2 regions of the Shewanella sp. SG44-6 genome follow, and region 2 is predicted to be linked to the other one. Evidence: riboswitches for the same ligand, from Rfam matches in the RefSeq annotation. Region 2 holds a riboswitch; the other holds the start of a gene.
What was found. Region 2 has a riboswitch for cobalamin ahead of H5185_RS03020 (TonB-dependent receptor). Riboswitches for the same ligand answer to the same signal wherever they lie in the genome.

Region 1 (3,436 bases), on a different contig from region 2:
GGTAGGCGATCGCCGAGTTGATCGAATACTTTTTCAATCGCAAATAGAGCGGCTTTGGCGTTTAAGGTATCAAAAATGGTTTCAACTAAAATGATATCGGCGCCGCCTTCAATTAAGGCGCTGGTGGATTCGACATAAGCGTCGACTAATTGGTCGAAACTGACATTACGAAACCCAGGGTCGTTAACGTCTGGACTGATAGAGCAGGTGCGGTTAGTTGGGCCTAATACGCCGGCAACATAACGTGGCAAACCTGTTTGCGCAGCCACTTCGTCGGCTGCTTGGCGGGCAATTTGGGCTCCGGCTAGGTTAATTTCGGCGGCCAGAGACTGCATATCGTAATCGGCCATGGCGATGGTGGTGGCATTAAAGGTGTTGGTTTCAATAATGTCGGCACCGTTTAACAGGTACTGGGTATGAATATCTTTAATAATTTGCGCTTGGCTGAGTACTAATAAGTCATTGTTGCCTTTAACATCGCAATGCCAATCTTTAAAACGCTCGCCACGATAATCTTCTTCTTCCAACTTGTAGTCTTGGATCATGGTGCCCATGGCGCCATCTAAAATCACAATACGCTGCGCTAACAATGCATTAAGTTGTTCAAGTGTTTGACTGTAAGAAGTCGATTTCGCCATAACAGTTACCTTTTTATCACTATGTTGCTTGATACCTTAATTGAGATAAGCATACCCTTATTTTTACCAGAGTAGGGCGATAACATCATTGTTTATTACAGCTACTACAGGCAATTTTTGGTTGCTACTGTAGATCAGAGCTATTGCTCATAATGATGACCTTTTATATGCTGACCTGTTAAGATAGTATTTTGGACATATAAACGTATAGACGTCCATAGTACGCGAATTTTTACCGCTAGAGCAAGGCTGATTTAAGCTCAATGAGGCGCAATTTGATTTAATTTGATTTACTCGATAGCTGGATAAGTAAGTTAACATCAGAATAGTTAATTAAATTGAGGGTACATTTGCTCTGTGTTAGCAGTGCAAGGCACTGTTTGATAAATGTTTATGACTCTCTAACTAAGGTTTATGTCAATGAAGCGAGCCAAGATAATATTAATGCGCCATGGTGAGTGTGAAGGTGGAGGGATATTTCGCGGCCGCACCGATGTGAAGCTTACCGATATTGGTCTGACGCAAATGCAGCAAGCTTTTATCGAGCAGCAATATCCGATTAGTCATGTATTTAGTTCGCCGTTGTTGCGTTGTCAGTTATTTAGCCAAGCTTTAGCACAGCAACTATCGTTACCGTTAACCACTTTATCTTCACTACAAGAAATTGATTTTGGTGTCTGGGATGGGCAATCATTTGATGCTATTTATCAGCAAAACCCACAACAATTTGATGCTTATTGGGATAACCCTTGGCTGGCACAAAATACACCAGACAAGGCTGAGTCGGTAACCGATTTTGCCGCACGAGTGGAAGCTGGCTTAATGACCGTTGTTGATGCTCTGTGGAGCTCTTTTGCGCAGACAGATAGTGCTCAACAAAAGCCTAATGGTGACGATTGTCCCCATGCGTTAGTGGTGACTCATGGTGGCGTAATGCGCTGTTTAGTCGGATATGTACTCAATACTGGCCAATGTAGCGGATTATTCGCTAACCTAGCGATCCCCTATGCTGCTATTATGGTGCTCGATGTGTATTGGCCTGACGATGTTGATAATATTGATCGTTTTCAGCTGCCAATAAAAGATACTAAAGCCGCTAAAGTGAGCTTTACCTTACATTGGCCTAAGAATTGAGAACCACCAGAGTCGTGTTATGGCGTTACTGTCATCGTCGTTATAGTCTCAATATCATGGTGTTAAAATGACTAGCTTACTATTTATTGTATTAACATCATGTCGTTAAGATGATTATCTTCAACACGATAGTTTAAAAAGTAGTGCCTTTCAAGGTATTGGGAATTGGGATAAGCCCAAACTGTACCCGCAACTGTAAATGGATCAATTAAGTATTGGTGCATAAGTCAGATACCAGCTTTGAATCGCCTCATTATCCATACCTAAGCGGGTGACTTAGGGGAGTGATTAAATCGATGTATGTGTTAATTAATTGGACATGGCGAGGTTACTTGCATGTCTGAGTCTGTATTAGATGTAAATCATCTTTTTTGGCAAGTCGATAATAAAATGATTTTGGCTGACATTCATTTCAGTCTGCCTAAAGGTCAAATGCTAGGCTTAATTGGCCCAAATGGCGCGGGTAAGTCAAGCTTGTTACGTTGCCTGTATCGTTACATTGTGCCCACGAGCGGCGATATTGCGATTTTTTCCAAACCCATCAGTGAGTTTTCATCTAAGTTGCTAGCGCAAAATATTGCGGTGGTACAACAAGATACGCCGCATTATTTTGACATGACCACCGAGCAGTTAGTGACCATGGGGTTAACGCCGCATAAAGGTTTGTTTGATCCTAATACCGTCCAAGACCGTGAGCGTGTATTAAGCGCATTAGCCAAAGTGGGCTTGCAGCAACAAGCACTGCAACAGTATGAACTGTTATCTGGTGGTGAAAAACAGCGTGCACTTATTGCCCGCGCTATCGTGCAACAACCGCATATTCTTATTTTAGATGAACCCACTAATCATTTAGATATTCGTTATCAAATTCAAATTCTTGAACTGGTTAAATCATTAGGCATTAGCGTTATCGCATCGATACATGATCTAAATTTAGCCAGCGCGATGTGCGATAAATTATTACTACTCGATCACGGACAGTTAATTGCTAAAGGCACTCCAACTGAAGTGCTGACCGAGCGACAAATTAGTGATGTGTTCGGTGTGTGCTGCGACATTAATGTTCATCCACAACACGCAAAGCCCCTGATTAGTTATTTTTATGGTTACCAACCCAGCCACAAAGTGGGCCCTGATCATGATTGATGCATCCCAACGTCGCTACTATGTTTACTTCAGCTTGTTGGTTGTAGTTACACTGCTTACTCCGATTTTTGCCGCCAGTTTTGGGGCGGCCAATATTCATCTAAATGACGTATTAATGATATTTAATACCTTAATAGGCGGCGACATGCCGAGTGCGATTGATGGCAGTGAGCATGCAGTTAAGATAACTCAACGTATTGTGCTTGAATTACGCTTGCCGAGAATTTTATTGGCCTTTGTCGCCGGCGCTGGTTTGTCTATAGCGGGCAGTGTATTACAAACCGTGACCCGCAATCCTTTAGCTGACCCGTATTTGTTTGGCATTAGCTCTGGGGCGTCATTTGGTGCGGTGTTGGTGGTGTCGTTATTCAGTCAAACGGGTTTGTTTGCCGAGATGTTTTCAGGGGTATTTACCCTAGCGCCAAACTTTACCGCACAACCTTGGTGGTCTTGGTCGACATTAAGTATTCCGATAGGAGCATTCATCGGCGCCAGTTTATCTGTGTTGGTGGTGTTTA
Region 2 (3,436 bases):
TGTAAATGTTATAGATAAGTTTCAATTTTTGTATGTTCAGGATAGGATATGCTCAATTAGAATGGTTTCGATCAACTTATCTTTATCTTGACCAAATAAGGATTCATTTGGATGAACAAGATTGCTGCAATTATTGGCTGCTCGGGGTGCATAGGGATATTGTTCCTGTTCCCGAGTAGTGCATCTGCTACCTCTCAAATCCCCATGACATTTGGTGAAGTTGGTCATTCATCAGCTACTGCTGTGATGTCTGATGATGTTCAGCAACTGACAAAGCTGTCTGCGAAGTTTGGTTTTTTACCACCATTGGATTGGAAGCTTGCCTTTAATGAAAAACGTGGTGATATGACCATGGCTGAGTTTGTTCCTAGTGATGAGTCGTTAAATAATTGGTCTCGTTTAGTCTGTATGCAAGGCTTTAAGGGCTTAGCCGATGACGTTGAACCAGAACAATTTTTAAATTCAATGGCTGACACTTATCGACAACATTGCCAAGGGCAGGTTATTTATCAACAGCTCGGCAGTTCTAAGGTGGATGGCCTCGAGGCTGTGCATGGTTTATTAGGTTGTACCAGTATGCCTAATATTCATAGCGCTTCAGCTGTGATTGAAACGTCTTTTATATCCCCTTTACAAGGTGAAATGGGCTATTTTACGGTAATAAGTGACGACGATGATGTCTACCTTATTCATAAATCTATTCGTACCGACATATTTACTCCTGATACTGCACCTATCACTATCGATAATTATCGTCAGTTTATGACCCAGCCCTAATCATTTTTTCTCGGTGTTGAACATTAACCCGAAGATCTCATTTACACTTATTTGTATCCAAGTTTCAACTTTACATCTTGATGTTTACGAATGTAAATGTGTGCTCAACAGTTCGCTTAGCCTTTAAGACCATAGCAATCTATGAGTTTATTTATCATTAAGTTGAATTATCTGTGAGATTACCTTTTGTAAGTATGAAGTACACCTTAGGATCCGTTATAATCGCCGCGTTATTATTTTGCTGCGCAAACGGTTACGTTTAGCACGCAGTGACTTAATACAAGCTTGTCATAACCAAAGACATATTTTTTAATGTTGAGCTGAGCCTCATGTTATTTTAATCGCTCACCTAAAGGCTAAATCAGCGTTGAGGTGAGTGAGTCAATCTTTATGGTGCTTGCCGTGGGTCAATATCCCACAGCAGGATAATCGGGAAACCAGTGCAAGTCTGGTACTGCCCCCGCAACGGTGATTGGTGAGAGTCAGGTGCGCAACTCGATTGCGTTAATCATCTAGACTCGCGCGTGCTATGCCATTGAGGCCTTAGCACCACAGCCTTAGTCCGGAGACCGGCCTTAAAGGTGATTTCGATGATTTCGGTGGGCAGATCTCGAAATGTAATATAATACCGCTCGTTGGCATACCCTAAGAATTGATCTGTAGATTTGCCAACAGTCGTCATCTATATTGCGGCACTTTTGCCCCATTTTTCCTTTCAGGAGTTAAAGGTAAATGGGTACTAAACCAACAAAAATTGCATTGCTATTAAGTGCATTCTTCAGTGTAGTCAGTGTGAATGCTATGGCAGCAGACTCAGCGGCTACATCTTCTTCATCTTCAGCAATCAGCATGGATGAAACCCTAGTGGTTATTGGTCGTAATGCTGCTAAGCCATTAAATATTGCTGCCAACGTCAATGTGATTGATGCTGCTGACATTCAAATGAGCGGCGCGACTAACTTAACCGATTTATTACGTGGACAATCTGGTATTCAGGTGTCGGATAATAATTCGGGAACAGTATTTTCTATGCGCGGATTTTCAGCTTCGCAAGCGGCGAATAACACCCTGATTTTAGTCGATGGACGCAGACTGAATAACATTGATATTGCAGCACCGAGTATTGAATCTATTCCAATTAACTTAATTGAGCGAGTTGAGATTCTATCTGGTAGTGCTGGTGTGTTATATGGCGATCAAGCTGTTGGCGGCGTTATCAATATTATTACTAAAGCACCAACAGAAACCAGTGGTGGCATACAAGTCAGTGGTGGCAGTTTTGACACTTATGAAGCTAAAGGTGATATTTCGGGTGCTATCAATGATGCATGGCGTTACTTTTTAGCGGCGAGTTATAACAAAAGTGATAATTACCGCGACAATAACGACAATGACACCAGTTCTATTTTAGGTCGCATTCAGTATCAAACTGACGTAGAAGACTTTTTTGTCGAAGTTAATTATTTTGATAATGATCGTCAAGTACCAGGCGCACTGACCTTAGCGCAATATGAAGCCAATCCTCGTCAAGTGGCTCCTTTTTCTGAGGGTGAATTCACTCATGAAATGACCACCGCATTACGCAGTGGCTATCAGTACCAGTTAAATAATATTTGGGCATTGAGTGCCGATTTAACCTATTCTGACACGTTAATCACCAGTCTGTTATATGGCAGTGAAGGGCGAATTGAGCGTGACTTATTAAGCTTTTCGCCTAAAGCGACCGCCAATTATCACTTAGATCATGGCGACTTGAATTTGGTCACCGGCATTGATGTGAGTACAGGTGAAGCAGATTTTGATACGGCTTCTATTCAACGCAATAATAAACAGACTCAACGTAGTGCTTATGTTCAAGCATCAGTGCCTATTACCAAGACATTATCTTATGTAGTAGGTGGCCGTTACTCGGAAGTGACTGACGATTTGTATGATCAGTTACTTTATCCTAACCGTATTGAAATTGATAATGACGCCCATGCACTTGAGTTTGGTGTTAATTATCGTCCGAGCAGCGAACATCGTTTTTATGTTCGTGCTAATGATAACTTCCGCTTTGCCAAAGTCGATGAACAAGCTTATACACCGCTGACAACTCAAGGGTTAGATCCACAAACGGGTCGCTCTTATGAAGCGGGTTGGGATTATACCACTGCCACTCAAACATTGAAGATCAATGCTTATCAACTTGAATTAGAAGATGAGATTGTTTACGAAGGTGGTCGAACTGATGGGCCTTATGGTGGCGGTGCTAACGTTAACGCTGATAAATCACGTCGTTTTGGTATAAGCACGGCTTATGATGTGCAGCTTTCAACGAATTGGTTATTAGGTGCGTCGTACGACTATATTGATGCAGAATTCACTCAAGGCGAGAACGACGGTAAAGCATTATCTTGGGTGGCCAAGCACTCTGGTAAAGCTTATATGAGTTACGACATATCTGCTCATTGGCAAGCGTTTGTTGAAGGTGTTTACACTGGCGAGCGTTACATGGAAGGCGACAACAGCAATACTGGCGATAAGTTAGACAGTTATGTATTAACCAACCTTGCGTTGAATTACAGCTATGTAGGGTGGAATGCCAGTTTACGTGTTGATAATTTACTTGATGAAGACTATGTCGGCACAGGGTATTACTCTGCTTATGGCAGTGGCT

Region 1: it holds a riboswitch for cobalamin, as region 2 does, so the genes downstream of both, H5185_RS15380 (ABC transporter ATP-binding protein) here and H5185_RS03020 (TonB-dependent receptor) in region 2, are expected to answer to the same signal.

What each region holds. Positions count from the first base shown of each region.
Region 1 is NZ_JACJER010000091.1:5,369-8,804, reverse strand. Features, by position in the region: gene metH (methionine synthase) at 1-638, opposite strand, end outside; gene H5185_RS15385 (histidine phosphatase family protein) at 1,059-1,772, shown strand; cobalamin riboswitch at 1,894-2,030, shown strand; gene H5185_RS15380 (ABC transporter ATP-binding protein) at 2,109-2,918, shown strand; gene H5185_RS15375 (iron ABC transporter permease) at 2,911-3,436, shown strand, end outside.
Region 2 is NZ_JACJER010000009.1:34,516-37,951, reverse strand. Features, by position in the region: gene H5185_RS03025 (hypothetical protein) at 112-777, shown strand; cobalamin riboswitch at 1,152-1,370, shown strand; gene H5185_RS03020 (TonB-dependent receptor) at 1,510-3,436, shown strand, end outside.